Regions from separate parts of the Azospirillum sp. 11R-A genome, predicted to be linked through region 2. Evidence: predicted binding sites of a transcription regulator. Region 2 holds the regulator's gene; each other region holds the start of a gene.
The links. Region 2 encodes PhoB, which activates phosphate uptake and scavenging genes when phosphate is short. Its sites were predicted from a motif close to TNTCATAAAACTGTCA; they were not measured.
Positions count from the first base shown of each region.

Region 1: the regulator PhoB is predicted to act here: its motif matches at 2,767-2,782, upstream of ugpB (sn-glycerol-3-phosphate ABC transporter substrate-binding protein UgpB).
Region 3: the regulator PhoB is predicted to act here: its motif matches at 6,314-6,329, upstream of VH569_RS06880 (UDP-2,3-diacylglucosamine diphosphatase).

Region 1 covers NZ_JBCEBL010000003.1:220,081-230,104, reverse strand. Annotated here, with positions in the region: gene VH569_RS06740 (bifunctional diguanylate cyclase/phosphodiesterase) at 1-59, shown strand, start outside; gene VH569_RS06735 (M48 family metallopeptidase) at 82-840, opposite strand; gene VH569_RS06730 (ATP-binding protein) at 1,105-2,712, shown strand; gene ugpB (sn-glycerol-3-phosphate ABC transporter substrate-binding protein UgpB) at 3,021-4,376, shown strand; gene ugpA (sn-glycerol-3-phosphate ABC transporter permease UgpA) at 4,454-5,338, shown strand; gene ugpE (sn-glycerol-3-phosphate ABC transporter permease UgpE) at 5,335-6,183, shown strand; gene VH569_RS06710 (sn-glycerol-3-phosphate import ATP-binding protein UgpC) at 6,209-7,285, shown strand; gene VH569_RS06705 (DUF1674 domain-containing protein) at 7,307-7,471, opposite strand; gene htpX (zinc metalloprotease HtpX) at 7,597-8,604, shown strand; gene VH569_RS06695 (exopolyphosphatase) at 8,716-9,648, shown strand; gene VH569_RS06690 (hypothetical protein) at 9,674-10,024, shown strand, end outside.
Region 2 covers NZ_JBCEBL010000006.1:168,835-178,858, reverse strand. Annotated here, with positions in the region: gene VH569_RS11675 (GNAT family N-acetyltransferase) at 1-194, opposite strand, end outside; gene VH569_RS11670 (helix-turn-helix domain-containing protein) at 206-802, opposite strand; gene VH569_RS11665 (ATP-binding protein) at 973-2,607, shown strand; gene VH569_RS11660 (PstS family phosphate ABC transporter substrate-binding protein) at 2,736-3,788, shown strand; gene pstC (phosphate ABC transporter permease subunit PstC) at 3,815-5,197, shown strand; gene pstA (phosphate ABC transporter permease PstA) at 5,190-6,515, shown strand; gene pstB (phosphate ABC transporter ATP-binding protein PstB) at 6,521-7,351, shown strand; gene phoB (phosphate regulon transcriptional regulator PhoB) at 7,454-8,158, shown strand; gene VH569_RS11635 (SAM hydrolase/SAM-dependent halogenase family protein) at 8,246-8,974, shown strand; gene VH569_RS11630 (Bax inhibitor-1/YccA family protein) at 9,093-9,818, opposite strand; gene VH569_RS11625 (ABC transporter permease) at 9,965-10,024, opposite strand, start outside.
Region 3 covers NZ_JBCEBL010000003.1:257,165-267,188, reverse strand. Annotated here, with positions in the region: gene VH569_RS06920 (succinylglutamate desuccinylase) at 1-557, opposite strand, end outside; gene VH569_RS06915 (N-formylglutamate amidohydrolase) at 841-1,707, shown strand; gene VH569_RS06910 (DUF1476 domain-containing protein) at 1,766-2,086, opposite strand; gene VH569_RS06905 (NRDE family protein) at 2,340-3,113, shown strand; gene purC (phosphoribosylaminoimidazolesuccinocarboxamide synthase) at 3,459-4,223, shown strand; gene purS (phosphoribosylformylglycinamidine synthase subunit PurS) at 4,278-4,520, shown strand; gene VH569_RS06890 (DNA-3-methyladenine glycosylase family protein) at 4,569-5,201, shown strand; gene VH569_RS06885 (diacylglycerol/lipid kinase family protein) at 5,208-6,179, opposite strand; gene VH569_RS06880 (UDP-2,3-diacylglucosamine diphosphatase) at 6,400-7,248, shown strand; gene VH569_RS06875 (glycosyltransferase family 4 protein) at 7,245-8,243, shown strand; gene VH569_RS06870 (LysE family translocator) at 8,338-8,949, shown strand; gene VH569_RS06865 (3-deoxy-D-manno-octulosonic acid transferase) at 9,085-10,024, shown strand, end outside.

The sequences.
Region 1 (10,024 bases), on a different contig from region 2:
AGTTCGTCCGGCGCGATGCCGCCGCAGCCGAGCCGCGGGTGGCCGAACCGGTGGGTTAGGCGGTCGATCGGGGGCCGGGCGTCACCCGTACCGCAGCAGCCGCGTGCCGTTCGCCTTCAGCCAGGCCCGCGGCCAGTCCACGCCGCTGCCGTCCGTCAGGCTGGCGCACAGCGCCCAGAAGCGCGGCGAGTGGTTCATCTCGCGCAGATGGGCCACCTCATGCCCGACCACATAATCCAGCACCGGTTCCGGCGTCAGGATCAGCCGCCAGGAGAAGGACAGCCGGCCGGTGGACGAACAGCTGCCCCAGCGGCTTTTGGTGTCGCGGATCGTGACCGCCGCCACGCGGGCGCCGATGGTCGCGGCCTTCAGCCGGGCACGGGTCGCCAGCTCGCGCTTGGCCTCCGCGGTCAGGAAATCGCGGATGCGGCGGGAGACATGGTCCGGCTGGCCGCCGACCAGCAGGGCGCCATCCTCGATCCGCGTCGGGCCGCGCATGGCAGGGTCGTGGCGGATGACATGCTCGATGCCGAGATAGGGCACGCTGGCGCCGTCGGCGAAGGGCAGGGACGGCGGCATCGCCGCCAGCCGCGCCCGCAGCCAGCCGTCATGCCGGCCGACGAACTGGCGGGCATCGGTTTCCGACACGCCGACCGGCACCACCACCTGGACCAGCCCGCGCCCGGCATCGACCCGCAGGGTCATGCGGGTCGCGCGCGCGCTTTCCCGCAGCTCCAGCGGAATCGGCAGGCCGGATATCTCCAGCGCGCGGGGCGGCTGGGGCGGCCGGGCGGCGGATCGCTTGCGGCGACGCAAAAGGGCGGGGAGGCGTTGCACCATGCCGTCTTATAGCGCGGCCGGCGCCGGCTGCGGAAGCATCCTCCGCCCTTTGTCGGAATGGTGCCGCGGCCCAGTTTCGGCTTAAAGCATTAGGGCTTTCGAACGATCCCTGCCTATGGGGTCGACTGAGGTCACATTTGACACGATCGATCGGGGCACAAGATAAAGCAGAGGTAACGCGGTGGTCGCCAGACCTCCCATTTGCTGCCGGTTCACATGTTCGTTTGCTTATGGTCGCCCCCTTAGCATTGCCGAGTACATGCCATGCCCCTCATCCCTGGAAAAACTCCGTCACGTGAGGATTGGCTGGACGCCCTGCTGTCGGCCAACGGTTCTCCCCAGGCCCTGCTTGGCGAGGACGGGCGCGTGCTGGTGGCGAATCCGGCCTTCGCCGCCCTGACCGGCCATGCGCCGGGCGGGGTGGAGGGGCTGTCGCTGGCAGAGGCCGGGCTGCCGGCCGAAACGGCCGAAGGGATCGACGGACTGCGGCGGCGGGTGATGGCGACCGGTACGCTGGCCTCAACCACCGGACCGCTTCCCGGCTTTCCCTGCATGCTGGCGCTGACGCCCGTCCCGGACGCCGATGGCCGCACCGGCGCGGTGGCTCTTGTCGCCGATGCCGGGGCCGCCGCCCTGGCGGAAGCGAGGGCGGAGGCGGCACAGGCCCGCGCCGATGCCGAGCGCGCCCGCACCGCCAAGGGCAAGTTCCTGTCGGCGGCCAGCCACGATCTGCGCCAGCCTTTCCAGGCGATGCACCTGTTCCACCATCTGCTGAGCGGCCGGCTGACCGATCCGGCCTCCATCGAGCTGGCGAACAAGCTGGAGCAGGCGATCCTCGGCGGCGAGGCGCTGCTGCGCGCCCTGCTGGAGGTCTCGGCGCTGGAGGCCGGGCTGGTCACCGCCAAGCCGCAGACCTTCCCGGTCGACGAACTGTTCGCCAAGATGCTGGAGGAGTTCGGCCCGGAGGCGGAGACGAAGGGCCTGCGCCTCAACATCCACCCGTTCGACGCCGACATCACCAGCGACCCGGCGCTGATGGAGCGGCTGCTGCGGCCGATCATGGCCAACGCCCTGCGCTACACGCTGAAGGGCGGCGTCCTGCTGGCGGCGCGGCGGCGCGGCGAGTTCCTGCGCATCGAGGTGTGGGACACCGGTGTCGGCATCGACCCGTCCAACCATGCCGTGATCTTCGAGGATTTCCACCAGCTCGGCAATCCGGGGCGCGACCGCAAGCAGGGGCTTGGCCTAGGCCTCGCCATCGTGCGTCGGCTGGGGCAGGTGCTGGGGCATCCGGTGACGGTGCGCTCCAGGCTCGGCAAGGGCTCCGTTTTTGCAGTGGAGGTGCCGCTGGCCGGCAATGACGGCGACCGCTCGGGCGACAACTCCGGCGACAGCGAGCCGGAGCCGGTGGCCGGCCAGTCGTCCTTCGCCGCTGCCACACCCATGGAGACCGGCACGGTGCTGGTGATCGAGGACGACGCGGTGCAGCTTGAGGGGATCGGGCTGCTGTTGCGCGGCTGGGGCTATGCGGTCATCCCCGCCCGCGGCATCGACGAAGCCTGTGCCGGGCTGGAGGGCGGTGCGGCGGCGCCCGACCTCGTGCTGTCCGACCTGCGCCTGTCGGGGCCGGAGACCGGCATCGACGCCATCCAGGCGGTCCGTGCCCGCTGCGGCCGGCGGGTGCCGGGCGTCATCGTCACCGGCGACACCGATCCCGACCGGCTGCGCAGCGTCGACCGCAGCGGCTTTCCCCTGGTCCATAAACCCTGCGATCCGGCCGCCCTGCGCCGCCTGCTGAGCCGCAGCCTGATGGCCGGACGGGCCGGTTCCCTGCCGTCCGCCCGCTGGCCGGATGCCGTCTGTCAGCGTTAGCCGTTCCGCACTTGCGCGTTTTCGCTCTGCAACATTCCATCGCTGCGATTTTCACGTCATAAAACTGTAATGCGGCGTCTTGACAGACCCGCGTATGCGTGCGCAGTGTGACGGTTAGAGCAACCAAACAGTTTCGAAAGCGATCATCGCGCTGCCGGTCTTTTTCGCAATCGCACACAACGTCGCGCACATTGGCGTGTGCAGCGGCCTCTGCGATTGCCACCAAAACTTCACGAAAGCGTCGCCGGACGGCAACCCGTTGCCCTCATGACAACCGCGAACCATACCGGGATAGGGAGACCCACCGCATGTTGACCCGCCGCAAGCTTGCCCTCCTGTCGGGCGCCGCCGCCACCTCCGCCCTGCTGTTCGCCGCCGCACTGCCGGGCTCGGCTCTCGCGCAGCAGAAGACCGTGATCGATTTCTGGCACGGCCTGCCGCAGCCGCTGGGCGGCCAGCTGGAGCAGATCGCCAAGGACTTCAACGACAGCCAGCAGGCGGTCCAGGTCAACGCCTCCTACAAGGGCAGCTATCCGGAGACGATGCAGGCGGCCATCGCCGCCTTCCGCGCCGGCAACGCGCCGCACATCGTGCAGATGTTCGAGGTCGGGACCGCCACCATGATGGCCGCCGGTCCGGCGGTGAAGCCGGTCTACCAGCTGATGCAGGAGACGGGCGCGTCCTTCGACGCCGACGCCTACATCCCGGCGGTGAAGGGGTACTACTCGTCCAAGGACGGGAAGATGATGGCGCTGCCGTTCAACAGCTCCAGCACCATCATGTTCTACAACAAGGACGCCTTCCAGAAGGCCGGCCTCGATCCCAATAAGCCGCCGGCGACCTGGCCGGAGATGATCGAGGCGACGAAGAAGCTGAAGGCGTCCGGCTCCACCTGCCCGCTGACCACCGCCTGGCCGGTGTGGGCACAGTTCGAACAGCTGGGCGCCATCCACAACACGCCCTTCGCCAGCCAGGGCAACGGCTTCGGCGGCCTGAACGCCGAGCTGAAGATCGACGCCCCGCTCTACGTCAAGCATGTCCAGACGCTGATCGACATGCAGAAGGACGGCCTGTTCAAGTATGGCGGCCGCGACAACAAGCCCGACGCCCTGTTCCCGTCGGGCGAATGCGCGATGATCCACGCCTCGTCGGGCCTGCGCAGCCGCATCCTGAAGGAGGCGACCTTCGCCTGGGGTGCCGCTCCGCTGCCCTACTGGCCGGAATTCGCCAAGGACGGCCCGAAGAACAGCATCATCGGCGGCGCCGCCTTCTGGGTGATGACCTCGCCCAAGCGCACGCCGGCCGAATACAAGGCGGTGTCGCAGTTCTTCACCTACCTCGCCAAGCCCGAGGTCGATGCCAAGTGGCACATGGACACCGGCTACGTCCCGGTGACGATGAAGGGCTTCGAACTCGCCAAGGCGCAGGGCTATTACGAGAAGAACCCCGGCGCCGACGTGCCGGCCGCCCAGCTGACCCGGACGCCGACCACCGAGAACAGCATGGGCCTGCGCCTGGGCAACCTGCCTGAAATCCGCAACATCATCCAGGAAGAGCTTGAGAAGGCCTTCCAGGGCCAGCAGGACGCCAAGCAGGCGCTCGACGCCTCGATCAAGCGCGGCAACACCGTGCTGCGCAACTTCGAGCGCGCCAACAAGGGCTGATCCCGTCTGCAACGTCCTTCCCCCGCCCGGTGGCGGGGGAAGGATTGCGCTGTTTACCATTCACGAAAGACCATCCTTTGCAGCGTCGCGTCACCTTCGACAACCGGCTGTTGCCCTACCTGCTGCTGGCGCCGCAGGTGGCCGTGACGCTGGTGTTCTTCATCTGGCCGGCAGCCAACGCGATCTGGCAGTCGGTGCACCTGCAGGATGCCTTCGGCATCCGCAGCGAGTTCGTCTGGTTCGAGAACTTCACCAATGTGCTGGGCGACCCGAACTATCTCGACACGCTGAAGGTCACGGTCGTCTTCAGCCTGGCGGTGACCGTGCTGGCGATGGGGCTGGCGCTGCTGCTGGCGGTGCTGGCCGATTCGAAGATCAAGGGCGCGCGGGCCTACAAGACGATGCTGATCTGGCCCTACGCGCTGGCCCCGGCCGTCGCGGCGGTGCTGTGGATGTTCATCTTCAACCCCGACATCGGATCCTTCGGCCGGGCGCTGCGGGCGCTGGGCTATGATTGGGATTACCGGCTGAACGGCGGGCAGGCGCTGACGATGGTGATCATGGCCGCCAGTTGGAAGCAGGTGTCCTACAACTTCATCTTCTTCCTGGCCGGATTGCAGGCGATCCCGCGCTCGGTGATGGAGGCGGCCAGCATCGACGGTGCCGGTCCGGTGCGGCGGTTCTGGACCATCACCTTCCCGCTGCTGTCGCCGACTACCTTCTTCCTGCTGGTGGTCGACATGGTCTACGCCTTCTTCGAAACCTTCGGCACCATCCATGCGCTGACCCAGGGCGGGCCAGGCAAAGCTACGGAGACGCTGATCTTCCGCGTCTATCAGGACGGCGTCGTCAACAACGACCTCGGCGGATCGTCGGCCCAGTCGGTGATCCTGATGGTGATCGTCATCGCGCTGACCGCGGTGCAGTTCCGCTTCGTCGAGCGCAAGGTCCACTACTCATGAAGCCGACCCGTTTCATCGATCTGCTGCCGCACATCGTCCTGATCGTCGGCGTCCTGATCTTCGCCTATCCGATCTATGTGACGCTGATCGGCTCCACCTGGGATTCCGGCACCATCGGCCGCGGCGGCCTGCCGCTGTGGCCGGGCGGGCAGGGGGTGACCAACTACGCCCAGGCCTGGGTGGGCGAGGCCGGCGACCGCGCCATGTACACGCCCGTCCGCACCATGATGCTGAACAGCCTGGTGATGGCGCTGTCCATCGCGCTGGGCAAGATCGCCATCTCCATCCTGTCGGCCTATGCGGTGGCCTTTTTCCGCTTTCCGCTGCGCATGGCCTTCTTCTGGCTGATCTTCATCACGCTGATGCTGCCGGTGGAGGTGCGGATCATCCCGACCTACAAGGTCGTCGCCGACCTGGGCCTGATCAACACCTATGCCGGGCTGGCCATCCCGCTGATCGCGTCGGCCACCGCGACCCTGCTGTTCCGCCAGTTCTTCCTGACCATTCCGGACGAACTGCTGGAGGCGGCGAAGATCGACGGCGCCGGTCCGGTGCGCTTCTTCATCGACGTGGTGCTGCCGCTGTCGCGCACCAACATCGCAGCGCTGTTCGTCATCCTCTTCATCTATGGCTGGAACCAGTATCTCTGGCCGCTTCTGGTCACCAGCAGCGGCGACATGGAAACCATCGTGACCGGCATCACCAAGATGATCGGCACCGGCGAATCGGCCAACGACTGGCACATCATCATGGCGACCACGGTGCTGGCGATGCTTCCGCCGGTGGCGGTGGTGGTGTTCATGCAGCGCTGGTTCGTCAAAGGTCTTGTGGACAGCGAAAAATAAGCGCGGGCGAAGGGAAAGAAGAACAATGGCAACCGTTGAAATCCGCAACGTCCGCAAGTCCTACGGCCCGGTCGAAGCGATCAAGGGCATCGACATCGCGATCCAGGACGGGGAATTCCTGGTCCTGCTCGGCCCGTCGGGCTGCGGCAAGTCCACCCTGCTGCGCATGGTCGCCGGGCTGGAAGGCATCACCGGCGGCGAGATCGCCATCGGCGGGCGCGTGGTCAACCATCTGGACCCCAAGGATCGCGACATCGCGATGGTGTTCCAGAACTACGCGCTCTATCCGCACATGACGGTCTTCGACAACATGGCCTACGGCCTGAAGATCCGCGGGATTCCGAAGGCGGAAATCCGGGCGCGCGTCGACAAGGCGGCGAACATCCTCGAACTCGGCCGCTTCCTCGACCGCCGGCCGAGCCAGTTGTCGGGCGGCCAGCGCCAGCGCGTCGCCATGGGGCGCGCCATCGTGCGCGAGCCGGCCGCCTTCCTGTTCGACGAGCCGCTGTCGAACCTGGACGCCAAGCTGCGCACCCAGATGCGGGTGGAGATCAAGCGGCTTCAGGACCGGCTCGGCATCACCAGCCTCTACGTCACCCACGATCAGGTCGAGGCGATGACGCTGGCCGACCGCATCCTGGTGATGAACCATGGCGTGGCCGAGCAGATCGGCACGCCGCTGGAGGTCTACCAGCGTCCGGCCAGCCTGTTCGTTGCCGGCTTCATCGGCTCGCCGCCGATGAATGTGCTGGACGGCCGCATCGACGACCGCGGCGAGGCGGTGCTGCTGCCCGGCGGCCAGCGCCTTGCCCTGCCGCAGGCGCGCCCGACCGACGCGGGCCGTCCGGTGAAGCTCGGCATCCGGCCGGAGCACATGGCCGTCGCCGCAGAGGGGTTCTCCGGAGGCTTCTCCATCGAGATCGAACTGGTCGAGGCGCTGGGCGCCGACACCGTGGTCTATGGCCGTCTGCCGGACGGCGAAAGCCTGCTCGTCCGCATGGCCGGCATCCCCACCGTGCGCGAGCGCGACCGGCTGACGGTCACCCCGCAGGACGGCGCCCTGCACCTGTTCGACGCGGTGACCGGCCGGCGGATGGAGTGACCGGGGGCGGTCGCTCTCCGCTCAGAAGTCCGAACAGCGTCCCTTGAACTCCCAGTCGCCGTAGCGGGTCGGCTCCGGCCCCTTCGGGCCGCCGATCTCGCCCGGCTTCTGTTCCGGCCCCTTGGCTTCCGTGGTGTCGGGCACCGTCTCGGCGGCGTCCTGCTGCGGCTTTGTCGGTTCGGTCATCATGTCCATCGCGAAACTGTGGGCATCCTGTCAGGCATCTTGAACGCGGGCGCGCCCCGGACCCATATCTGGATCATGTCCGGGATCGGAGCGGGTTACCCCGCTTCGGCCCATCCTGAACCGATATGGCCATCATGACCAGCTATCTGAAGACCACCATCCTCCTTGCCGGCCTGACGGCGATCTTCATGGCGGTCGGCTTCCTGCTGGGCGGCAAGACCGGCCTGATCATCGCCTTCGTCATGGCGCTGGGCATGAATTTGTTCAGCTACTGGAATTCGGGCGACATGGTGCTGTCGATGTATGGCGCCCGCGAGGTCGACGCCTATTCCGCCCCCGAGTTCCACGGCATCGTCGCCCGGCTGGCGGAACGCGCCGGCCTGCCGATGCCGCGCGTCTACATCATCCAGAACGACCAGCCCAACGCCTTCGCCACCGGCCGCGACCCGGACCATGCGGCGGTCGCCGCCACCACCGGCCTGTTGCAGCGCCTGACGCCGGAGGAGATCGCCGGCGTGATGGCGCATGAGCTGGCCCATGTGAAGAACCGCGACACCCTGATCATGACGATCACCGCGACCATTGCCGGCGCGGTGTCGATGCTCGGCAATTTCGGCCTGTTCTTCGGCGGCTCCAGCAACGACGAGCGCGGCGGCAACCCGCTGGGCATGGTCGGGGCGATCCTCGCCGCCATCCTCGCCCCCATCGCCGCGACGCTGGTGCAGATGGCGATCAGCCGCACCCGCGAGTTCGAGGCCGACCGCATCGGCGCGGAGATCTGCGGCCGTCCCAACTGGCTGGCCGACGCGCTGACCAACATCCACAACAGCGCCAACCACATCCCCAATTATCAGGCGGAGGCGCACCCGGCGACCGCCCACCTGTTCATCGCCAACCCGCTCAGCGGTGCCAGCATGGCCAGCCTGTTCTCCACCCACCCCGACATGGGCGAGCGGGTGGCGCGGCTCCGCGCGATGGCTGCCCGGACCGGCAGCTTCAGCAGCGGGCTCGGCGGTGGCGGCTTCGGGGGTGGCCAGACCCCGCCGCGCGACGGCCGCTCGCCCTGGGGTGCGCCGCCGCAAGGCGGCCAGGGCGGCTTCATGCCGCAGAACCGCCGTGGCCCCTGGGGCTGATCTGGGGCTGATCTCGCGAGCGGGTCTCTGGTAAAGGATTGCGCGCCGAAGGGGTAGGCGACTACCCTTCCGGCACGCGCTCAATCATGACGGTCGCCAGGGGATTCTTGCATGTCCGACGCCGCGAAGTACCGCCTTGTCACCCGGTCCGATTTCGACGGGCTCGTCTGCGCCGTCCTGTTGAAGGAGCTGGGCATCCTCGACGAGATCAAGTTCGTCCATCCCAAGGACATGCAGGACGGCAAGATCGAGATCACCGACCGCGACATCACCACCAACCTGCCTTACGTCGACGGCGCCCATCTGGTGTTCGACCATCACCTGTCGGAAACCATGCGCGTCGGCGAGAAGCCCAACCACATCATCGACCCCAAGGCGCCGTCGGCCGCCCGCGTCGTCTATGATTACTATGGCGGGAAGGAGCGTTTTCCCACCATCTCCGACGAGATGATGGAAGCGGTCGATCAGGCCGACTCGGCGCAGTATCAGCGCGAGGACATCCTGAACCCGACCGGCTGGACCCTGCTGAACTTCATCATGGACGCGCGGACCGGCCTGGGCCGCTTCCGCGAGTTCCGGGTGTCGAACTACCAGCTGATGATGGATCTGATCGACTATTGCCGCAGCCATACCATCGAGCAGATCCTGGATCTGCCCGACGTGAAGGAGCGGGTGGAGCTTTACACCCAGCATGCCGAGCTGTTCGTCGACCAGCTGAAGCGCTGCGCCACCGTGCATGGCAACATCGTCGTGCTCGACCTCCGCAAGGAGGAAACGATCTATGCCGGCAACCGCTTCATGATCTACGCGCTGTTCCCCGACACCAACGTGTCGATCCATGTCCTGTGGGGCCTGAAGCAGCAGAATACCGTGCTGGCCTGCGGCAAGTCGATCCTGGACCGCAGTTCCAAGACGGACATCGGCCCGTTGATGCTCCAGTATGGCGGCGGCGGCCATCAGGCGGCCGGAACCTGCCAGGTCGACAACGACCGGGCCGAAGAGGTACTGGAGGCGATCGTCGCCCGCATGCGCGCGGACGGCTGAGCGTCACCGACCGGGTTTTGAGCGATTGAGCGCCTTTCTTCCTTTTCCCCACAACGCTTTGTTCGACGCCGGCTGGCTGTCCGCCCTGTCCGGCGAGGTGCCGAGGACGGAGGCGCTCGACCGTGCCCGGCCGGTGGTCGCCGATGCCATCGCCCGCACCGCTGCGGCAGGGGCGGCGGCGCTGGCCGGCATCGAGGCGTTGGTGGCGAGGGCGGCGCTCGACGCCATCCCGGCCCTGCTGGCGGCGGAGACGGTGGAGTTGCCGGACGCCGCCGCGGCGAGCGAGCGCTCGATTCATGAGTTGATGAGCCGCGTGGCCTACAAGCGCCGCGAGCTGATGCCGCTGTTCCCCGAGTTGATCGAGCGGGTCGCCGCG
Region 2 (10,024 bases):
CTCCGCCAGAAGCCTTCGGCGGTGGCGCGGTCGAGGGGGGCCATGAAACTGACCGACGCCCCGCCCTCCACGCAATCCAGCAGCACGTCGGTCAGGCCTGGCACGGAGGCGCCGGCCTCGTCCGCCGTCAGCACGCGGACCGTCACCGCACCGTCTCCACTCCGCCGGCTCGGGTCCAGGCAGGCAGCATCCATGGCTCGCTCCTTCAACGTTTAACGGCGTTTGAACCGCCGCGCCCCTCGGTGGTCAGCGCCACGATGTAGCGGGCGGTGCGGTCGGTCGGGTTGTGAAAGCCGGTCGGCCGGTCGAGCCGCATGGCGAGGCAATCGCCGGTGCTTAGCCGGTGCGTCACCTCGTCCACACTCAGCTCGATGGTGCCGTCCAGCAGATGGATCTGCTGCTCGACGATGGCGGCACGGGCGCTGCTGTCATAGGAGACGCGGGCGCCCGGCGGTAGCTCCACCTCCACCAGCTCGATGGGTGACGGATAGCCCGGCGGCGACAGGTTGCGGCGGCGGTAGCCGGTGGCGGGGTCGGTCCAGGCGATCTGGTCGGCGCGGCGAACCACCGGGTCGGCGTCCGCGCGCTCGGCCTCGGCGAACAGCGTCGCCAGGGTCACGCCGAGCCCGGCGGCGAGCCGCTCCAGCACCGACGCCGTCGGGCTGCTCTGCCCCCGCTCCACCAGCGAGATCATCGAGCGGCTGACGCCCGACCGTTCGGCCAGGCCGTCCAGCGTCAGGCTGCGGTCCGCCCGCAGGGCACGCAGCCGGACGGCAAGCCGGCTGTCGATGTCGTTTTCCATCTTTTCCATGAAGATAGAATAAAGTTCTAAGATATTGGAGTCAACGGCCGGCCGCACAGTCTCCGCCATGAATCTTTTATGACCGCCGCGCGAGCGTCGCGGCGATGGTGTAGAAGGGCTGGACCCGCGCATTCCCGGTCCGTCTCCACCCTCAAATCCGGTGCCACCCCATGCGCCAGAAGGCGTCGCCGCCCACCCCGCTTCTGACCGCCATCCTGCTGATGCTGGCCCCCCTTGCCGGCGTGCTGACCTGGGCGGTCTATAGCGGGGCCTTGCATGGCGGGCTGGCGCTGGCGGCGGGCGTCGCGGCCCTGGCGGGGGCGGTCCAGATCCTGCGGACCTACCGCCGCGACGCCAACGCGGTGACCGACTATGCCGCCCGGCTGGCCGAAACCGACGAGCCGCTGGCCCCGGCCGGGACGCCGCCCGCCCTGAAGGCGCTGGCCGCCACCATCGGTCGCCTGCACCGGGTCGGGCTGCGCCGCGCCGAAAGCGTGCGGATGCAGCTGGACGCCGACGAGGCGGTGATCGACGCCCTGCCCGCCCCGCTGCTGCTGATGGATGCCGACCGGCAGGTGGTGCGCGCCAACCAGACGGCGCGGGAGCTGTTCGGCGACAAGATCGTCGACCGCGACCTCGCCTCGTCCCTGCGGACGCCGGCGGTGCTGGAGGCGGTGGATTCGGTGCTGCGCGGCGGGGCGTCCCGCATCATCGAGTTCACCCTGCCGGTCCCGGTGGAGCGCAGTTTCGAAGCGCAGGTGAAGCCCTTCCAGCGGCTGGTGCCGGAACCCGACCCCTCGCTGCTGGATGGCGAGATCGAGGAGGAGCCGGCGCCGCGTCCGCCCACCGTCGCCCGCATGGCGATCCTGACCCTGCACGACGTCACCGCCGCCCGCCGGTCGGAACAGATGCGCGCCGACTTCATCGCCAATGCCAGCCACGAGCTGCGCACGCCGCTGTCGTCGCTGCTGGGCTTCATCGAGACGCTGCGCGGCCCGGCCCGCGACGATCCGGAGGCGCAGGACCGGTTCCTGGCGATCATGCACGATCAGGCCAGCCGGATGACCCGTCTGGTCAACGACCTGCTGTCGCTGTCGCGCATCGAGCTGGACGAGCACATGCAGCCCAACGGGCGGGTCGATGTGGTGGAGGAGTTGGAGAACGTCATCGCCGCACTTCAGCTGAAGGCGGCGGAGCGCCGCATCCGCCTGCGCATGGAGGCGCCGGAGGATTTGCCGCCGGTCGTCGGCGACGAGGACCAGCTGACTCAGGTCTTCCAGAACCTCGTCAGCAACGCGATCAAATACACGCGCGAGGACACCGACGTGACCGTCAGCGTGGCGCTGGCCGACGGTGCCGCGGTGGGCTTCACCGGCCTGCCGGCGCCCGGCGCTGCCGCGAAGGACAAGCGGGTCGGGCGCGGCGGCACGGCCATGGTGTCGGTGTCGGTGCGCGACCGCGGCGACGGCATCGCCCGCACCCACCTGCCCCGCCTGACCGAGCGCTTCTACCGCGTCGATGCCGCGCGGTCGCGCGCCATGGGCGGCACCGGGCTGGGGCTGGCCATCGTCAAGCACATCCTGAACCGCCACCGTGGCCGGCTGACCATCGAAAGCGAGGTCGGGGTGGGCAGCGCCTTCACGGTTTATCTGCCGGCGGTCGGGGAGACGGTTTCCCCCTCTCTCCCCCGGGGAGAGGGCCGGGGTGAGGGGGAGACGCGTCAGGATTTTCGTGGAAGGGCCGCCGCGCTTCCCCCTCACCCTAACCCTCTCCCCGGGGGAGAGAGGGGATATGGCGGGGTGTGAGAGAGGCGGGGTGCTCTGTGACGCTGTCATGAAAGCGTCATAAAAACGTAATCAATCGGTCGCCCTCCGGGTCTATGGTCCGCGCCATTCCGCTGGACCAGTCTCCGTTTCCTCAAGGAGGGGCACCCGTGACCACCCGGACCCATGTTGTCGCCGCGACCGCCCTGGGCCTGACCCTGACCCTGGCCCTCGGCCTTGCCGCCCCGGCCTGGGCGCAGTCGCGCGACCAGATCCGCGCGGTCGGCTCCTCCACCGTCTTCCCCTTCACCACCGCGGTGGCGGAGGCCTTCGGCAAGATCGGCAAGTTCAAGACCCCGGTGATCGAATCGACCGGCACCGGCGGCGGGCTGAAGCTGTTCTGCGCCGGCGTCGGCCCGGCCCATCCCGACATCGCCAACGCCTCGCGCCGGATCAAGAGGTCGGAGGTCGACCAGTGCGCCGGCAACGGCGTCACCACGATGACCGAGCTGAAGATCGGCTATGACGGCATCGCGCTGGCCTCCTCCCGGAAGGCGGCGCCGGTGTCGCTGTCCACCGTCCTCCTGTGGAAGGCGCTGGCGAAGGAGGTGCCGGTGAACGGTGCCCTGGTCGCCAATCCTTACAAGCTGTGGTCCGACATCGACCCGTCGCTGCCCAAGGCGGCGATCGAGGTGCTGGGGCCGCCGCCCACCTCCGGGACGCGCGACACCTTCAACGAGCTGGCGATGCTGGAAGGCTGCAGGAAGCTGGCCGAGGTCGCCAAGGCCGTCCCCGACGAAAAGGCGCGCGAGCGCGCCTGCATGACCATTCGCGAGGACGGCGCCTATGTCGAGGCCGGCGAGAACGACAATCTGATCGTCCAGAAGCTGCTCGCCAACCCCAACGCCTTCGGCGTCTTCGGCTACAGCTACCTCGACCAGAACCGCGACACCTTGCAGTCGGCGAAGATGGACGGGGTGGAGCTGACGGCGGAGACGGTGGCCGCCGGCAAGTACGAGCTGGCCCGCCCGCTCTACATCTATGTCAAGAACGCCCATGCCGGCGTCATCCCCGGCATCCGCGAGTTCATCGGCGAATACACGTCGGAACGGGCGATGGGCGACGACGGCTATCTGGTCGACAAGGGCCTGATCCCGGAGCCGAAGGCGCTGCGCGACGCCGCCCGCGTCGAGGCGGTCAACCTGACGCCGCTCCAGTTCTGACCAACTTCTCCTCTTGAGCGACCCGCATGCAGCTGACCCTCCTCGCCCTGATCCTGGCCCTGCTCACCGTGATCGGCTTCACGATCGGCCGGTCGCGGGCGGCGGCGTCCGTCGGCGGCCGGGTGGCGGAGCTGCATTCGGTCCCCTCCTATCACGGCGTCTATGTCGCGCTGTGGGCCGGGCTGCCGGCGCTGCTGCTGTTCGTCGCCTGGACGGCGTCGGAAGGCTGGTTCGCCATGCAGCTGGTGCTGTCGGCCCTGCCGGAGCGGCTGACCACCGGCGACGGCCAGTCGGTCGCCCTGCTGAAGGCGGACATCCTCAACCTCGCCCGCGGCATCTCGACCGGGCGCGAGGCCGATCCGCTGGTGGTCGAGGCGGCGCGCCGCTATGCCGCCCTGCGCGACCTCGCCGGCTGGAGCCTGCTGGCGCTTGGCGCCAGCCTTGCCGTCGCCGGGCTGGCCTGGGGCCGCCGGCGCATCGGCCCGGACCTGCGCGCCCGCCCGGCGGTGGAGCGGGTGGTGCGGGTGGCGCTGGTCGTCTGTTCCCTGGTCGCCATCCTGACCACGGTCGGCATCGTGCTGTCGCTGCTGTTCGAGGCGCTGCGCTTCTTCAGCGTCGTCTCGCCGCTCGACTTCCTGTTCGGCACCCATTGGAGCCCGCAGATGGCGATGCGGGCCGATCAGGTCGGCTCCAGCGGCTCCTTCGGCGCGATCCCGCTGTTCGCCGGCACGCTGCTCATCACCGTCATTGCGATGCTGGTGGCGGTGCCGGTCGGGCTGATGGCGGCGATCTACATGTCGGAATATGCCGGGCGCGGCGTGCGCACTTGGCTGAAGCCGGCGCTGGAGATCCTGGCCGGCATCCCGACCGTGGTCTACGGCTTCTTCGCCGCGCTGACGATGGCGCCCTTCGTCCGCTCGGTCGGCGAGGCGCTGGGGCTGGACGTCAGTTCGGAATCGGCGCTGGCCGCCGGCATCGTCATGGGGGTGATGATCATCCCCTTCGTCAGCTCGCTGTCGGACGACGTCATCAACGCGGTGCCGCAGAGCTTGCGCGACGGCTCCTACGGCCTCGGCGCCACCAAGTCGGAAACCATCAGGCAGGTGGTGCTGCCGGCGGCGCTGCCGGGCATCGTCGCCGCGGTGATGCTGGCGGTCAGCCGCGCCATCGGCGAGACGATGATCGTCACCATGGCGTCGGGCCTGACCGCCAACATGACCGCCAACCCGTTGCAGGCGGTGACCACCGTCACCACCCAGATCGCCACGCTGCTGGTCGGCGACCAGGAGTTCGACAGCCCGAAGACGCTGTCGGCCTTCGGCCTTGGCCTCGTGCTGTTCCTCGTCACGCTCTGCCTCAACATGGTCGCCCTGCGGGTGGTCCGGACCTATCGGGAAAAATATGACTGACCTCGTCGAGCGGGACGCGGCGGCCGTGACGCCTTCCTCCGCCCCTGCCCCTGCCTCCTCCACCGCGCCGAAGTCGCGCCTGCGCAGCGAGGCCTTTGCCCGCCGCCTGCGCGCCCGCCATGCGGCGGAGCGCCGCTTCCGGCTGGCCGGCGCCGCCGCGGTGGCGCTGGCGGCGCTGATGCTGGTGCTGCTGCTGGGATCCATCGTCGCCAAGGGTGCCAGTGCCTTCCTGGAGGCCCGCATCCGGCTGGAGGTGACGCTCGACCCGGCGGAGGTCGCCGACCGCAACTACACCGCCCTGCTGCGCCGGGCGCTCTACGCCCAGTTCCCCCAGGTGACCGACCGCGCCGGCCGCCGCGTGCTGAACGACCTGCTGTCGTCGGGCGCGCCCTACGAGCTGGAGGCGATGGTGGCAAAGAACCCGGCGCTGGCCGGCACGACGCAGACCGTCTGGGTCCGCGCCGACGACCAGATCGACCAGCTGGTGAAGGGCGCCTACCGCCGCGACCTGCCGGAGAGCGAGCGCGGGATCGGCGACGCCAAGGTCGCCGCCGCCGACGCGCTGCTGGCCTCCGGCGCCTTGGCGCAGGGCTTCAACACCACCCTGTTCACGGCCGGCGACAGTCGGGAGCCGGAACAGGCCGGCATCGGCGGCGCCATCGCCGGTTCGCTGCTGACCCTGCTGGTGACCATGGCGCTGTCGGTGCCGACCGGCATCGCCGCCGCGGTCTATCTGGAGGAGTTCGCGCCGAAGAACCGCTGGACCGACCTGATCGAGGTGAACATCAACAACCTCGCCGCGGTGCCGTCGATCATCTTCGGCCTGCTCGGCCTCGCGGTGTTCCTGGGATTCTTCGGCATGCCGCGCTCCGCCCCGCTGGTCGGCGGGCTGGTGATGGCGCTGATGACGCTGCCGGTCATCATCATCGCGTCCCGCGTCGCGCTGAAGGCGGTGCCGCCGTCGATCCGTCAGGCGGCGCTGGGCATCGGCGCCTCGCCGTTGCAGACGGTGCTGCACCATGTGCTGCCGCTGGCGATGCCCGGCATCCTGACCGGCACCATCATCGGCATGGCCCGCGCGCTGGGCGAGACGGCGCCGCTGCTGATGATCGGCATGGTCGCCTTCATCGTCGACGTGCCCCACGGGCTGACCGACAGCGCCACGGTGCTTCCGGTCCAGATCTACATGTGGGCCGACAGCCCGGAGCGGGCCTTCACCGAGCGCACCTCGGCGGCGATCCTGATCCTGCTCGGCGTCCTGATCCTGCTGAACGGCGCGGCCGTGATCCTGCGCAAGATTTTCGAGAGACGGTGGTGAGCGTCATGAGCATTCAGAACCCGCTGAAGCTGCGGCCCCGCGCCGACGACCGTCCCGGTCAACGCTCCGGCGCCGCGCTGCCCAACAAGATGACCGCCCGCGGGGTGAAGGTGTTCTACGGCGCCAAGCAGGCGTTGAAGGGCATCGACCTCGACATCCGGGAAAACCGGGTGCTGGCGCTGATCGGCCCGTCCGGCTGCGGCAAGTCGACCTTCCTGCGCTGTCTGAACCGGATGAACGACACCATCGAGGGCTGCCGGGTCGAGGGGCGGATCGCGCTCGACGGCGAGGACGTCTACGGCAAGGCGGTCGATGCGGTGCAGCTGCGCGCCCGCGTCGGCATGGTGTTCCAGAAGCCGAACCCCTTCCCGAAGTCGATCTACGACAATGTCGCCTACGGCCCGCGCATCCACGGGCTGGCCTCCGGCCGGGACGAGTTGGACGAGGTGGTGCAGACCTCGCTGAAGCGTGCCGGGCTGTGGGGCGAGGTGAAGGACCGGCTGCGCGAACCGGGCACCAGCCTGTCCGGCGGCCAGCAGCAGCGGCTGTGCATCGCCCGCGCCATCGCCGTCAGCCCCGAGGTGATCCTGATGGACGAGCCCTGCTCGGCGCTCGACCCCATCGCGACCGCCCACATCGAGGAGCTGATCGACGAGCTGCGGGCCAACTACACCATCGTCATCGTCACCCACAACATGCAGCAGGCCGCCCGCGTGTCGCAGCGCACCGCCTTCTTCCATCTGGGCGAGATGGTGGAGTGCGACGACACCGAGGAAATCTTCACCAACCCGCGCGACGAGCGCACCCAGGGCTACATCACCGGCCGCTATGGTTGAGATCCGCTCTGTGTGCCTGACGCCCGCCCCTCTTCCCTCCTTTGTTGAAAAGGCTGTGCCATGCCGGTTAACGTCGAGACGCGCGCTGTGAACGGAGCCACCATGAATGCGGCCCTGAAGCCGCTCGTCCTGATCGTCGAGGACGAGGCCGACATCCTGACGCTGCTGAAGTACAACCTGGAAAAGGAAGGCTTCCGCGTCGCCACCGCCAGCGACGGCGAGGAGGCCCTGCTGGCCGCCGGCGAACAGACGCCGCACATCGTCCTGCTGGACTGGATGCTGCCGCTGATGAGCGGGCTGGAGGTCTGCCGCCAGCTGCGCCGCAACGCCAAGACCCGCGACATCCCGATCATCATGCTGACCGCCCGCGGCGAGGAAGGCGACCGGGTGCGCGGCCTGAATTCCGGCGCCGACGACTATATCACCAAGCCCTTCTCCCCGACCGAGCTGGTCGCCCGCATGCGCGCCGTGCTGCGCCGCGCCTCGCCCGGCATGACCGACGAGGTGCTGACCTTCGCCGACGTGACGATGGATCTGGCTGCCCACCGCGTCCGCCGCAACGGCCGGGACGTACACCTCGGCCCGACCGAATTCCGCCTGCTGCGCCATTTCATGCAGCATGCCGGCCGTGTCTTCTCGCGCGAACAGCTGCTCGATCTGGTGTGGGGCCACGACGTGTACGTCGAGCCGCGTACGGTCGACGTACACATCCGCCGCCTGCGCAAGGCGATGAACGAAGAGGACGAGCTGGACCTGATCCGCACCGTGCGGTCGGCCGGCTACGCGCTCGATACCAAGTCGATGTAAGCCCAGGGTTGGGATGGGGGTAGGATGGGGGCCAAGACCACCGCAGCATTGGTGAGACTGCCCCCCATGCCGCCCTCATATCCGCCGATGATCCTGCTCTTCACCGATTTCGGGCTTTCCGGCCCCTACACCGGCCAGATGAAGGCGGTGTTGGCGCAACAGGCGCCCGGCGTGCCGGCCATCGACCTGTTCGCCGACGCCCCCGCCTTCGACCCGCAGCTGTCCGCCTATCTGCTGGCGGCCTACGCCCCGGCCTTCCCGGCCGGCAGCGTCTTCCTCTCTGTCGTCGATCCCGGCGTCGGCACCGACCGGCGGCCAGTGATGGTGGAGGCCGACGGGCGCTGGTTCGTCGGTCCCGACAACGGTCTCTTCGCCATGACCGCCCGCCGCGCAACGTCGTTAAACGCCTGGAAAATCGACTGGATCCCGGACCGGCTGTCCGCCAGCTTCCACGGCCGCGACCTGTTCGCCCCGGTCGCCGCCAGCCTCGCGACCGGCCGGACCGTCGCGCGCAGCCTGCTCGATCCCACCGCCATCGACCGTCCGGACTGGCCGGACGAACTGCCGCGCATCGTCTATGTCGATGTCTACGGCAACGCCATGACCGGGATGCGGGCCTCCGCCCTGCCCGCCGATGCGGTGCTGACCGCCGGTGGCGCCCGCATCGCCCGTGCCCGTACCTTCGGCGCCGTTGGGCCGGGAGAGCCGCTGTGGTACGAGAACTCCAACGGGCTGGCGGAGATCGCCGTCAACCGCGGGCGGGCCGACCGCGTGCTGGGTCTCAAGGTCGGCGACCCGCTGACCGTCGAGCCCTGAGCGGGCCCAAAACTGACCGCGTCCAAAAGAAAACCGCCCGGAAGCGGGTGCTTCCGGGCGGCTGGCGCATGATCCGATGCTTGTCCGATCAGGCGTCTCGGGTCGGATGTCTTTAGGCTCAGTCGTTGTTGCGCTGGCCCAGGAACTGCAGCAGGAACTGGAACAGGTTGATGAAGTCGAGATAGAGCGTCAGGGCGCCCATCAGGGCCAGCTTGCCGGTGCTCTCGTGATCGTAGCCCTCGGCGTAGCTTTCCTTGATCGCCTGGGTGTCATAGGCGGTCAGGCCGGTGAAGATCAGCACGCCGATGGCGGAGATCGCGAAGTGCAGGGCCGGCGACTGGAAGAAGATGTTCGCCAGACCGGCGATCACCAGACCGATGACGCCCATCATCAGGAACGAGCCCATCTTCGACAGGTCGGCCTTCGTGGTGTAGCCGTAGAGGCTCATCGCCAGGAAGGTCGCGGCGGTGACGAAGAAGGTCAGCGCGATCGACGCCCCGGTGAAGACCAGGAAGATGGCCGACATCGACAGGCCCATCGCGCCGCAATAGGCCCAGAAGATCATCTGTGCCGATGCGAAGGACAGGCGCTGGATGCCGAAGGACAGCACCATGACGAAGGCCAGCGGGGCCAGCATCACCACCCACTTCAGCGGGGTGCCGAAGATGGTGGCCATCATGGCCGGGCTGGACGACACGAGTGCCGCGACCAGACCCGTCAGGATCAGGCCGGCGCCCATGTAGTTGTAGACGCGCAGCATGTGCTGGCGCAGGCCTTCGTCGAAGTATCCCCGATCTGTCGCGCGGCCTGCGGTCGCGAAGCGGTTATAGGTCGGGTCTGCCATGGTTTGGTTTCCTCGATGGAATAGGGTGATCCCGTGCCAGGACATATTGGCGAGTCCGCCATGCGGTTCAATAGGAATCGGCAGCGGTTTTTCCAGATGAAATAGCTTTCACGATTCGTTTTTCCTGCGGCTTCATGACGCGGGAATCACTCGTTCCGAAGCAATGGCGCCGAAGGCTGGCCCAAAGCCCGCCAAGTACCATAGAA
Region 3 (10,024 bases), on a different contig from region 2:
CCGTAATCGATCAGCCTCTTGCCCCCGGCATGACCGCCGTCCGCCACCACCCAGGCCGGATAGCTAAGGCCGAGCGCCAGATCGCGCCCGCGCGTGGTCCGTCCGCACAGGGTCAGCGGTGCCGTGTCCGCCGTCATCGAATGGAGATCGAGCAGCAGATCAGCCGATTCATAGACGGGCCGCAGGGCGCGGGCGCGCCGAAGCTCGATGCTGTCGCGCCGGCCGTCGAGATGCTCCGGCGACCACAGCCGGTTGAAATCCTCGTCCAGATAGCGCGACGCGTAGGGGTTCTGGCGGTCGAAGGTGGCGTAGGCCGTGGTGTTGGCGAAGACGAAGGTCAGCCGTCCGCGCGTCGGCCGCAGTCCCATGCGCAGCAGGGCGTCCAGCGCTATGGCGCCGCACAGTTCGTTGCCGTGGACGAGCGCGTTCAGCACCACATGCGGCCCGGGCTCTGCCGCCGACAGGCTGGTGACGTAATCGATGCCGGTGTTGCCGCGCCGGTAGGGCGCGATGTCCGGTGGCGTGAGTTCTACGGGGGCGAAGAGCGGGTCGGTCAAGCGGCAAGCTCGCCAGCGGTGGGCGCTCCGAACAGTATGGCGAACCAAGCGACTCCACGCCAGTGCGGGCCGGTGCGCCGCCGTGGTTTTTTTGGCTGATGCGCCTGGCGCAATGTTGCGGCGGCATGGCAGCATCATGACGAATGGCCGTCGACTGCGGGTTGACGCATGGGTTATAGGATCCGCCGGATCGATAAGGGCGGCGGTGGACGTTGCGGCAATTGAACTGGCGGTTGTTCCACTCCGGCTATCTGGTTGGGGGCTATCTGGTCGGGGTCGGTCGATGAGCTTCGTGATCGATGACGTTCTGGTCCGCAACGACCCGGTCGGCCGGCGCCTTCCGGTGCTGTTCGATTCGCCGCACAGCGGCAGCATCTATCCCGACGATTTCCGGGTGATCTGCCCGCATCCGCTGCTGCGTCAGGCCGAGGACACCCATGTCGAGGAGCTGTTCGCCACGGCACCCGACCATGGCGCCACCCTGCTGTGCGCGCTGTTCCCGCGCACTTGCATCGATGTGAACCGTGCCATCGACGACATCGATCTGGCGATGATCGACGGCGACCTGCCGCTGCCAGTGCGTCCGACCCCGCGCAGCACGCTGGGCATGGGGCTGATCCGGGCCATGCTGCGGCCGGGCGTTCCGCTCTATGACGGGAAGCTGCCGGCGTCGGTGGTTGCCGACCGCATCGACCGCTATTACCGCCCCTACCATGCCCAGATGCGGATGGCGCTGGACGGTCTGGCGGATCGGTTCGGGGCTGCGTGGCACGTCAACTGCCATTCCATGCCATCGTCACTGCGGCCGGACGGGCGCGATCCGCTGGCGGTGGATTTCGTCATCGGCGACCGCGACGGCACCACCAGCGAGCCGGGTTTCGTCCGGCTGGTGGCGGACACCCTGCGCGGCCTCGGCCATCGGGTGGCGATCAACGATCCTTACAAGGGCGTGGAACTGCTGGCGCGCTATGGCGAGCCGGCGCGCGGCCGCCATTCGATCCAGCTGGAGATCAACCGGCGCCTCTACATGAACGAGGAGACGCTGGAGCGCCACGATGGGTTCGCCCGGCTGAAGGGTGATATCGACACGCTGATCCGCCGCATCGCCGACTATGCCGGCCAGCGCGTCCTGCACCGCGCAGCGGAATAGGCGCCCCGCCGGGATCGGGTCGGCGGGGTCGCTAAGGACGTGCAGAGGCCCGATCCGATCAGGCTTGCGTCACCTGCTGGCGCGCGATGTCCAGGAAATGCGCCATCTGCTTTTCGACGCGGTGGTCGGAGATGTCGACCCCGCGGGCGTGCAGGTCGGCGCTCAGCTTGTCCCGGATGTCGTGCGGGCCGGGGGTTGCGATGTCGGTGTCCACGATCTGGCGGGCATAGGCCTCGGCGTCGGCACCGGACAGCCCCATCAGGTCGGCGGCCCATTCGCCGGCCAGCCGGTCGCGCCGGGCGCGGATGCGGAAGAGCAGGTCCTCGTCGTGCTGGAACTTGTTCTCGAAGGCCTTTTCGCGGTCGTCGAAGGTCGTCATGGGGACCCAGGCTCCTTTATTGGTTTCGCTCCCTTATATAAGGATAATATAGCCCGAAGGCGGCTGTCGTCACTCTCCCGCCGCGTCGCGCCCGCGGATATTCTGCAGTGTCCTCCCCGGGTGGCGGGATACCCCCAAGCGACATCCAAGGCTGTCACCACCGAATACCGACGCCGCCGAAGACCGGCATCCCCAGAGACGCACCCCCCACAGACGCAACCCCCCACAAACGCAACTGAAGACAGGGCAAGGCATGTGCAGTGTGATTCTCCTGCGGCGACCCGATGCAACCTGGCCGCTGGTCGTCGCCGGAAACCGTGACGAGATGGTGGGACGCCCCTGGCTGCCCCCGGCCCGCCACTGGCCCGACCGCCCCAACGTGGTCGCCGGGCTGGACGAGCTGGCGAGCGGCTCCTGGATGGGGCTGAACGACGAGGGGGTGGTGGCGGTCATCCTCAACCGCTTCGGCACGCTGGGGCCGGAGGCCGGCAAGCGGTCGCGCGGCGAACTGGTGCTGGATGCGCTCGACCATGCCGACGCCGTCGATGCGGCGCGCAGCTTCGCCGATCTCGACATCCGTGCCTACCGCCCGTTCAATCTGGTGATCGCTGACAACCGCGACGCTTTCCTGGTCGTCCACCGCGGCGCCAACCCGCGCCACCGGCCGGAGGTGTCGTCGATCCCCGCCGGCGTCCACATGCTGACCGCCTTCGAGCTGGACGACCCGCAGGACCCGCGCACCGCCTTCTACCGCCCGCTGTTCGAGCACGCCATTCCGCCGACCCTCGACGCGCTCGACGCGGAGACCTTCGCCTGGGGCGGCTGGCCGGAGCTGATGGGCAGCCGCATCTGGGAGGGCACGCCGGACGAGCGCGGCGCCATGGATTTCCTGCTGCCCAGCGGCTTCGGAACCTCGTCCAGTTCGCTTCTGGCGGTGCCGCGGGTGGAGCGTCCCGACCTGAACCCGATCTGGCACTTCGCCCCCGGCCGCCCGCATGCAGTGGACTATGCGCCGGTGGAGCTGTGAAAGGGGCTCGATTGCTGGGTCGGTTGCGTGCCGTCGGGCAAGATTGACACGGATGTCACGGATTTAAACACGGATTACACGGATTTTCCTGAGCTTGCCGAGATCTCGGCCTTTTCCGAAAGCCATGAGTTCGGAACGCCACATCCGTGAAATCCGTGTTCGCATCCGTGAAATCCGTGGAGATCTTGTCCCCCGCCGCTGCACCCCACAGGATCCGCGACCGCACAATCCTGCCCTCCAGCCCCCGTCGTTGTGTTCGCGCACCCGGCTTGCTATATCACTCAGGCACATTCCTGGGCCGGCAAGCTCGCTTGACCGGTCCTTACGTATTTGGACGAAGACGCGATGACACGACGCCGGCGCATCTACGAAGGCAAGGCCAAGGTACTCTTCGAAGGGCCGGAGCCGGGCACCCTGGTGCAGTACTTCAAGGACGATGCCACCGCCTTCAACAACCAGAAGAAGGGCGTCATCACCGGCAAGGGGGTGCTGAACAACCGCATCTCCGAGTATCTGATGAGCCGTCTCTCCGAGATCGGCGTGCCGACGCACTTCATGCGCCGCCTGAACATGCGCGAGCAACTGGTGCGCGAGGTGGAGATCATCCCGATCGAGGTCGTCGTCCGCAACGTCGCCGCCGGCAGCCTGTCGCGCCGCTTCGGCATTCCCGAAGGCACGCCGCTGCCGCGGTCGATCATCGAATACTACTACAAGTCGGACGAGCTGAACGACCCGATGGTCTCGGAGGAGCACATCACCGCCTTCGGCTGGGCGGCTCCCCAGGATCTCGACGACATGGTCGCGCTCAGCTTGCGCGTGAACGACTATCTGTCCGGCCTCTTCCTCGGCATCGGCCTCAAGCTGGTGGACTTCAAGCTGGAGTTCGGCCGGCTGTGGGAGAACGAGGAGATGCGGATCGTCCTGGCGGACGAGATCAGCCCCGACAACTGCCGCCTGTGGGACGTCAAGACCAACGAGAAGCTGGACAAGGACCGGTTCCGCCAGGATCTGGGCCGTGTCGAGGAAGCCTATCAGGAGGTCGCGCGGCGCCTCGGCATCCTGCCGGAAGGCGGGCCGAGCGACGTCAAGGGTCCAAAGACGATCCAGTGACCGCCATCCAGTAACCACCCCTCCACCCAACACCGTAAAGCGAGCGGACATCCGATGAAGGCCAAGGTTCACGTCACCCTCAAGCGCGGCGTTCTCGACCCCCAGGGCAAGGCCATCGCGCACGCGCTGCACACGCTGGGCTTCGACGGCGTCGAGGACGTCCGCGCCGGCAAGGTGATCGAGCTGCAGCTCAAGAGCACCGACGAGGCGACCGCCCGCAAAGAGGTCGAGGCGATGTGCAGCAAGCTGCTCGCCAACACCGTGATCGAGGACTACGCCATCGAGCTGGTGGCCTGATCCGCCGTCAGCCTTGATTGAGCGGTTTGCTGGAGTGGAGCGCGGCAGATGAGCATTGAACATCTGGCCGCGCTCGACCCCATTTTCGCCGAATGCCTGCGTGTCGGCGGCCCGGTGATCCGCGACTTCACCCGGCCGACCGGCTTCGTCGGCCTGCTGCGCATGGTGATGGAGCAGCAGCTCTCCACCAAGGTGGCGCTGGCGCTCTGGGCCAAGCTGCAGGACCGGCTGGGCGGCACCGTCACCCCCGACGCCATCCTGGCGCTGGACGACGACAGCTTGCGCGCCTGCGGGTTCTCCCGCCAGAAGATCGGCTACGCCCGCGGCCTTGCCGAGGCGGTGGCGAGCGGCCGGCTCGATTTCGACATCATCCATGATCTGCCCGACGAGGAGGCGATTGCCCAGCTCGTCGCGCTGAAGGGCATCGGCCGCTGGAGTGCGGAGGTCTATCTGATGACCACGCTCGACCGGCCCGACATCTGGCCCATCGGCGATCTGGCGATCCAACTGGGCGTCCAGCGGCTGAAGGGCTGGGCTGACAAGCCGACGCCGAAACAACTGATTGAGGTGGCCGAACCCTGGCGGCCCCATCGCTCGCTGGCGGCGCGGCTGGTCTGGCATCATTACGTGGCGTTGCAGGAGCAGGCGAGGGCGGCGCGGGGGCTGCCGCCATCGCGGTGATCGCTCTCACCCCACCAGCACCGGCAACTGCCACCCCGCCAGCGCGATCTCCACCGGCAGCCGAGCCAGTACGTCGCCGTCGCCCTGCACCGCGTCGGCGAACAGCCCGTCGCCGGCCGGTCCCTCGATCCGCACGCGCCTGGCCGTCACCACCCGATAGTCCGGAAAGCGCGCCAGCCGCCCGGCGGTGACGCCCCAGACATAGCGCAGCGCGTTCAGCCGCCCGCCGCGCGGGAACAGGCAGACATGCAGTTCCGGCTCCGTCAGCCGCGCATCGGGCGCGCAGATGAAGCGGCCGCCGTAGAAATGCCCCTTGGCGACGATGACAGACGCCAGTTCCTGTGCCTCCCCGTCGTCCAAGGTGACCCGATAGCGGTGGTCGGGCCGGGTCGCCAGTTGCACCAGCGTCTCGGCGACATAGGCGCCCTTGCCGATCAGCCGCTTCACCCTGGGATCGACCCGCTCCACCACCCGCGCGTCCAGCCCGACCCCGGCCATCAGCGAGAACACCCGCCCGTTCGCCTGCGCCGGCCAGATCATCGTCCGCCTTCCGCCCGCAATCGCCGTCGCGATGCGCTCCGCATCCATCGTCAGGCCCAGTTCGGCCGCCAGCACATTGGCGGTGCCCATCGGCACGATGCCGAGCGGCAGTGGCCGACCCGCCTCGGCATGGGCGGCCAGCCCGTTGATGACCTCGTTGATGGTGCCGTCGCCGCCGGCCGCCACCACCGCATCCACCTCGGCGGGATCGGCCGCGCGGGCGAACTCTTCCGCATCGCCGCGCCTGCCGGTCGGCCTGACCGTGACGCCGATGCCGCGCGCCTCCAGCCGGGCGACCACCGCGCGAAGCCGCCGTGCCCGCCGGCCGCCGGCGGTCGGGTTGTGGATCACCAGCAGCCGCCGCACGTCGATGGCCGCATCCTCGCCGCTGCCCATGCCAACCGCCGGGCTTTCGCCCACCAGAACCGTGTCGCGCACCGATTCGCTCTCCCTGACCGGCGCGAAGTGCGCCTTCTGTTGCAGAACAGTGAAGGGCTTGCGGCGGTTCCATTACAGTAAAACTGCGACGGTATGACGATAGCCCAAATCGTTGTGACGAATAGGTGCGGCTGTTTCAAATAGTTGTCAAGGCATGCCTCTTTCCTTTATACGGCAGTTGTCTTGATGGCCATCGGCCATGGCGACGACGGAGCGGAAGATGGACGCCGTCCCAGCGGTCAAGCGTTACCGCAGCATTTGGATATCCGACGTTCATCTTGGAACGCGCGGCTGTCAGGCGGAACTGCTTCTCGATTTCCTGAAGCACACCGAATCGGATCACCTGTTCCTGGTCGGCGACATCGTCGACGGCTGGCGGCTGAAGAAAAGCTGGTACTGGCCGCAGGCCCACAATGACGTGGTGCAGAAGATCATGCGCCGCGCCCGCAAGGGGGTGGAGGTCTATTACATCCCCGGCAACCATGACGAGGCGGCGCGCGATTATGTCGGGCTGCAATTCGGCGGCGTGCATGTGGTGGACGAATGGGTCCACACCACCGCCGACGGCCGCCGCCTGCTGATCACCCACGGCGACAAGTTCGACGCGGTGGTGCGCTACGCCAAGTGGCTGGCCCTGCTCGGCGACCACGCCTACGTCACGCTGCTGCACGTCAACACCCTGTTCAACTGGGTGCGCCGCAAGCTGGGCTTCAATTACTGGTCGCTGTCGGCCTACCTGAAGCACAAGGCGAAGACCGCGGTCGAATTCATCGGCAAATACGAAGAAGCCCTGGGTGAGGAAGCTCGCCGCCGCAAGGTCGACGGTGTCGTCTGCGGCCACATCCACACCGCCGAGATGCGCGACATCGAAGGAATCCTCTATTGCAACGACGGCGATTGGGTCGAGTCCTGCACCGCCTTGGTCGAGCACGACAGTGGCGCGCTGGAAATCATCCACTGGACGGAGGTCATGGCGCAGCGGCTTGCCACCACCGGCCCCGGCAGCAGCCCCACCGGCGGCAAGATCAAGGCGAAGGAACTCACGGCGAAGGAACGGGAAGCGGCGTGAACATCCTGATCGTCAGCGACGCCTGGCACCCGCAGGTGAACGGCGTCGTGCGCACCATCGGCACCGTGCGCGGGGAGTTGGAGGCGATGGGCCACAGCGTCGAGGTGATCGGCCCCGATCGCTTCCGCACCCTGCCGATGCCGACATATCCGGAAATCCGGCTGGCGCTGGGGGCGAAGCGGCGGTTGTGGGCGATGATCGACGGCCTGCTGCCCGACTGCATCCACATCGCCACCGAAGGGCCGCTGGGCTTTGCCGCCCGGTCCTATTGCCTGAAGCACGGCAAGCCCTTCACCACCGCGTACCACACGCGTTTTCCCGAATATGTGCGCGACCGCGCGCCGATCCCGCTGGCGCTGTCCTATGCGGTGGTGCGCCGCTTCCACAAGCCGTCCTCGGCGGTGATGGTGGCGACCCAGACCATCGAGGACGCGCTGACGACCCGCGGCTTCGCCAACATCCGCCGCTGGACCCGCGGCGTCGACACCGAGCTGTTCCGGCCCCGCGACAAGGACTTCCTCGATCTGCCGCGCCCGGTGTCGATGTATGTTGGGCGCGTGGCGGTGGAAAAGAACCTGGAGGATTTCCTGCGCCTCGACCTGCCCGGCACCAAGGTGGTGGTGGGCGACGGCCCGGCGCGGGAGGAATTGCAGCGCAAGTATCCGGCCGTCCATTGGGTCGGCGCCAAGCATGGCGAGGAACTGGCGAGGCATTACGCCGCCGCCGACGTCTTCGTCTTCCCCTCGCGCACCGACACCTTCGGGCTGGTGCTGCTGGAGGCGCTGGCATCCGGCGTGCCGGTGGCGGCCTATCCGGTGCCGGGACCGCTGGACGTGGTGGACGGTTCCGGCGCCGGCTGCCTGGACGAGGATTTGAAGCGCGCGGTCGAAGGGGCGCTGGCGATCCCGGCGCAGACCTGCCGGGACTATGCGCTGGGCTACTCCTGGCGCCGCTCGGCAGAACAGTTCCTGTCGAACTTGCGGCCGTTTGCATAAGCGGGGAGGGCACAGCCCCGCTCATTCGGCTTGGCTGCGGCCCTGCGGCGTGGTTCCATTTCGCGGAACCACAACCCGCGCGAGGTCCCCGGCCATGACCCCCGACTTCCTGATCACCTCCCTGATCGTCGTCGCCTCGCCCGGCACCGGGGTGCTGCTGACGCTGGCGGCGGGGCTGTCCCAGGGCGCGCGGGCTAGCGCGGTGACGGCGTTCGGCTGCACGCTGGGCATCCTGCCGCACATGGCGGCGGCGGTGCTGGGACTGGCCGCCCTGCTGCACACCAGCGCGATGGCATTCCAGGGGCTGAAGATCCTGGGCGTGCTCTATCTGCTCTACATGGCCTGGGCGACGCTGAAGGAGCAGGGCGCGCTCAGTGTCCAGGCGGACCGGACGCACCGCACGGCCGGTCGCATGATCCTGCGGGCGGTGCTGGTCAATGTGCTGAACCCGAAGCTGTCGATCTTCTTCCTGGCTTTCCTGCCGCAGTTCGTCAGCGAGTCCGATCCTCAGCCTCTGGCGCGCATGCTGGAACTCAGTGCTGTGTTCATGGCGCTGACTTTCGCGGTCTTCGTCGTCTATGGTCTGTTCGCCGCCGCGGTGCGCGATCAGGTGGTTTCCCGTCCGCGGGTGATGGCCTGGATGCGCCGCAGCTTTGCCGCCGCCTTCGCGGCGCTCGGCGCCAAGCTGGCTTTGGCGGAACGTTGAGGGATCTGCGTCGCACCGGCCCCTGTTACGGAACCGCTGCCGCGTGCTAAGGTGCCGCCGGGCGCGTCGCCGGTGGTCCGTATCAGGGGTACCGGCAACGCGCCCGTTGTCGTAAGTCTCCTGTTCCGGACCTTGATGCTGCATTCCCTCTACCGTGGCCTGACGACCGTTGCCGGGCCGGCGGTGCGCCTTTATCTCGACCGGCGCCGTGCCGCCGGCAAGGAAGACTCCGTGCGCCAGGCGGAGCGGTTCGGCGTGGCATCGCAAGCCCGGCCGGCCGGTCCGCTGGTCTGGATCCACGCGGCCAGCGTGGGGGAGGCGAACTCGGTCCTCGTGCTGGTCGGCCGGCTGCTGGACGGCGCGCCCGACCTGACCGTGCTGATGACCACCGGCACCGTCACCTCGGCCGAGCTGATGGGCCGGCGGCTGCCGCAGCGTGCGATCCACCAATATGTGCCGGTCGATCTGCCGGGCGCGGTCGACCGTTTCCTCGACCATTGGCGGCCCGACGCGGTGCTGTGGACGGAATCGGAGATCTGGCCGAACCTGCTGGCCGGCATCCGCGCCCGCTCCATCCCGGCCGCGCTGGTCAATGCCCGCATGTCCGAACGCAGCTTCTCGCGCTGGCGCAACGTGCCCGGGCTGATCGGCGGCCTGCTGTCGACCTTCCAGGTGACGCTGGCCCAGACCGAAGGCGATGCGGAACGGCTGCGCCGGCTCGGCGCCTCCGGCGTTGCCAGCGTCGGCAACCTGAAATTCTCCGCCGAGCCTCCCCCCGCCGTTGCCGATGCGATGGAGCCGCTGCGGGCATCCCTGGCCGGCCGGCCGGTCTGGCTGCTCGCCAGTTCCCATCCGGGAGAGGACGAGATCGCCGCGGCGGTCCATGCCGCGCTGGCTCCTGTGCTGCCCGGCCTGCTGACAGTCGTCGCCCCGCGCCATGCCCATCGCGGCGATGCCATCGCGGAGCTGATGCGGGCGCGCGGACTGCCGGTTCTTCAGCGGACCGCCGGGCATCGCCTGCCGGGGCCTGAGCATGCCGTCTATGTCGCCGACACCATGGGCGAGCTTGGGCTGT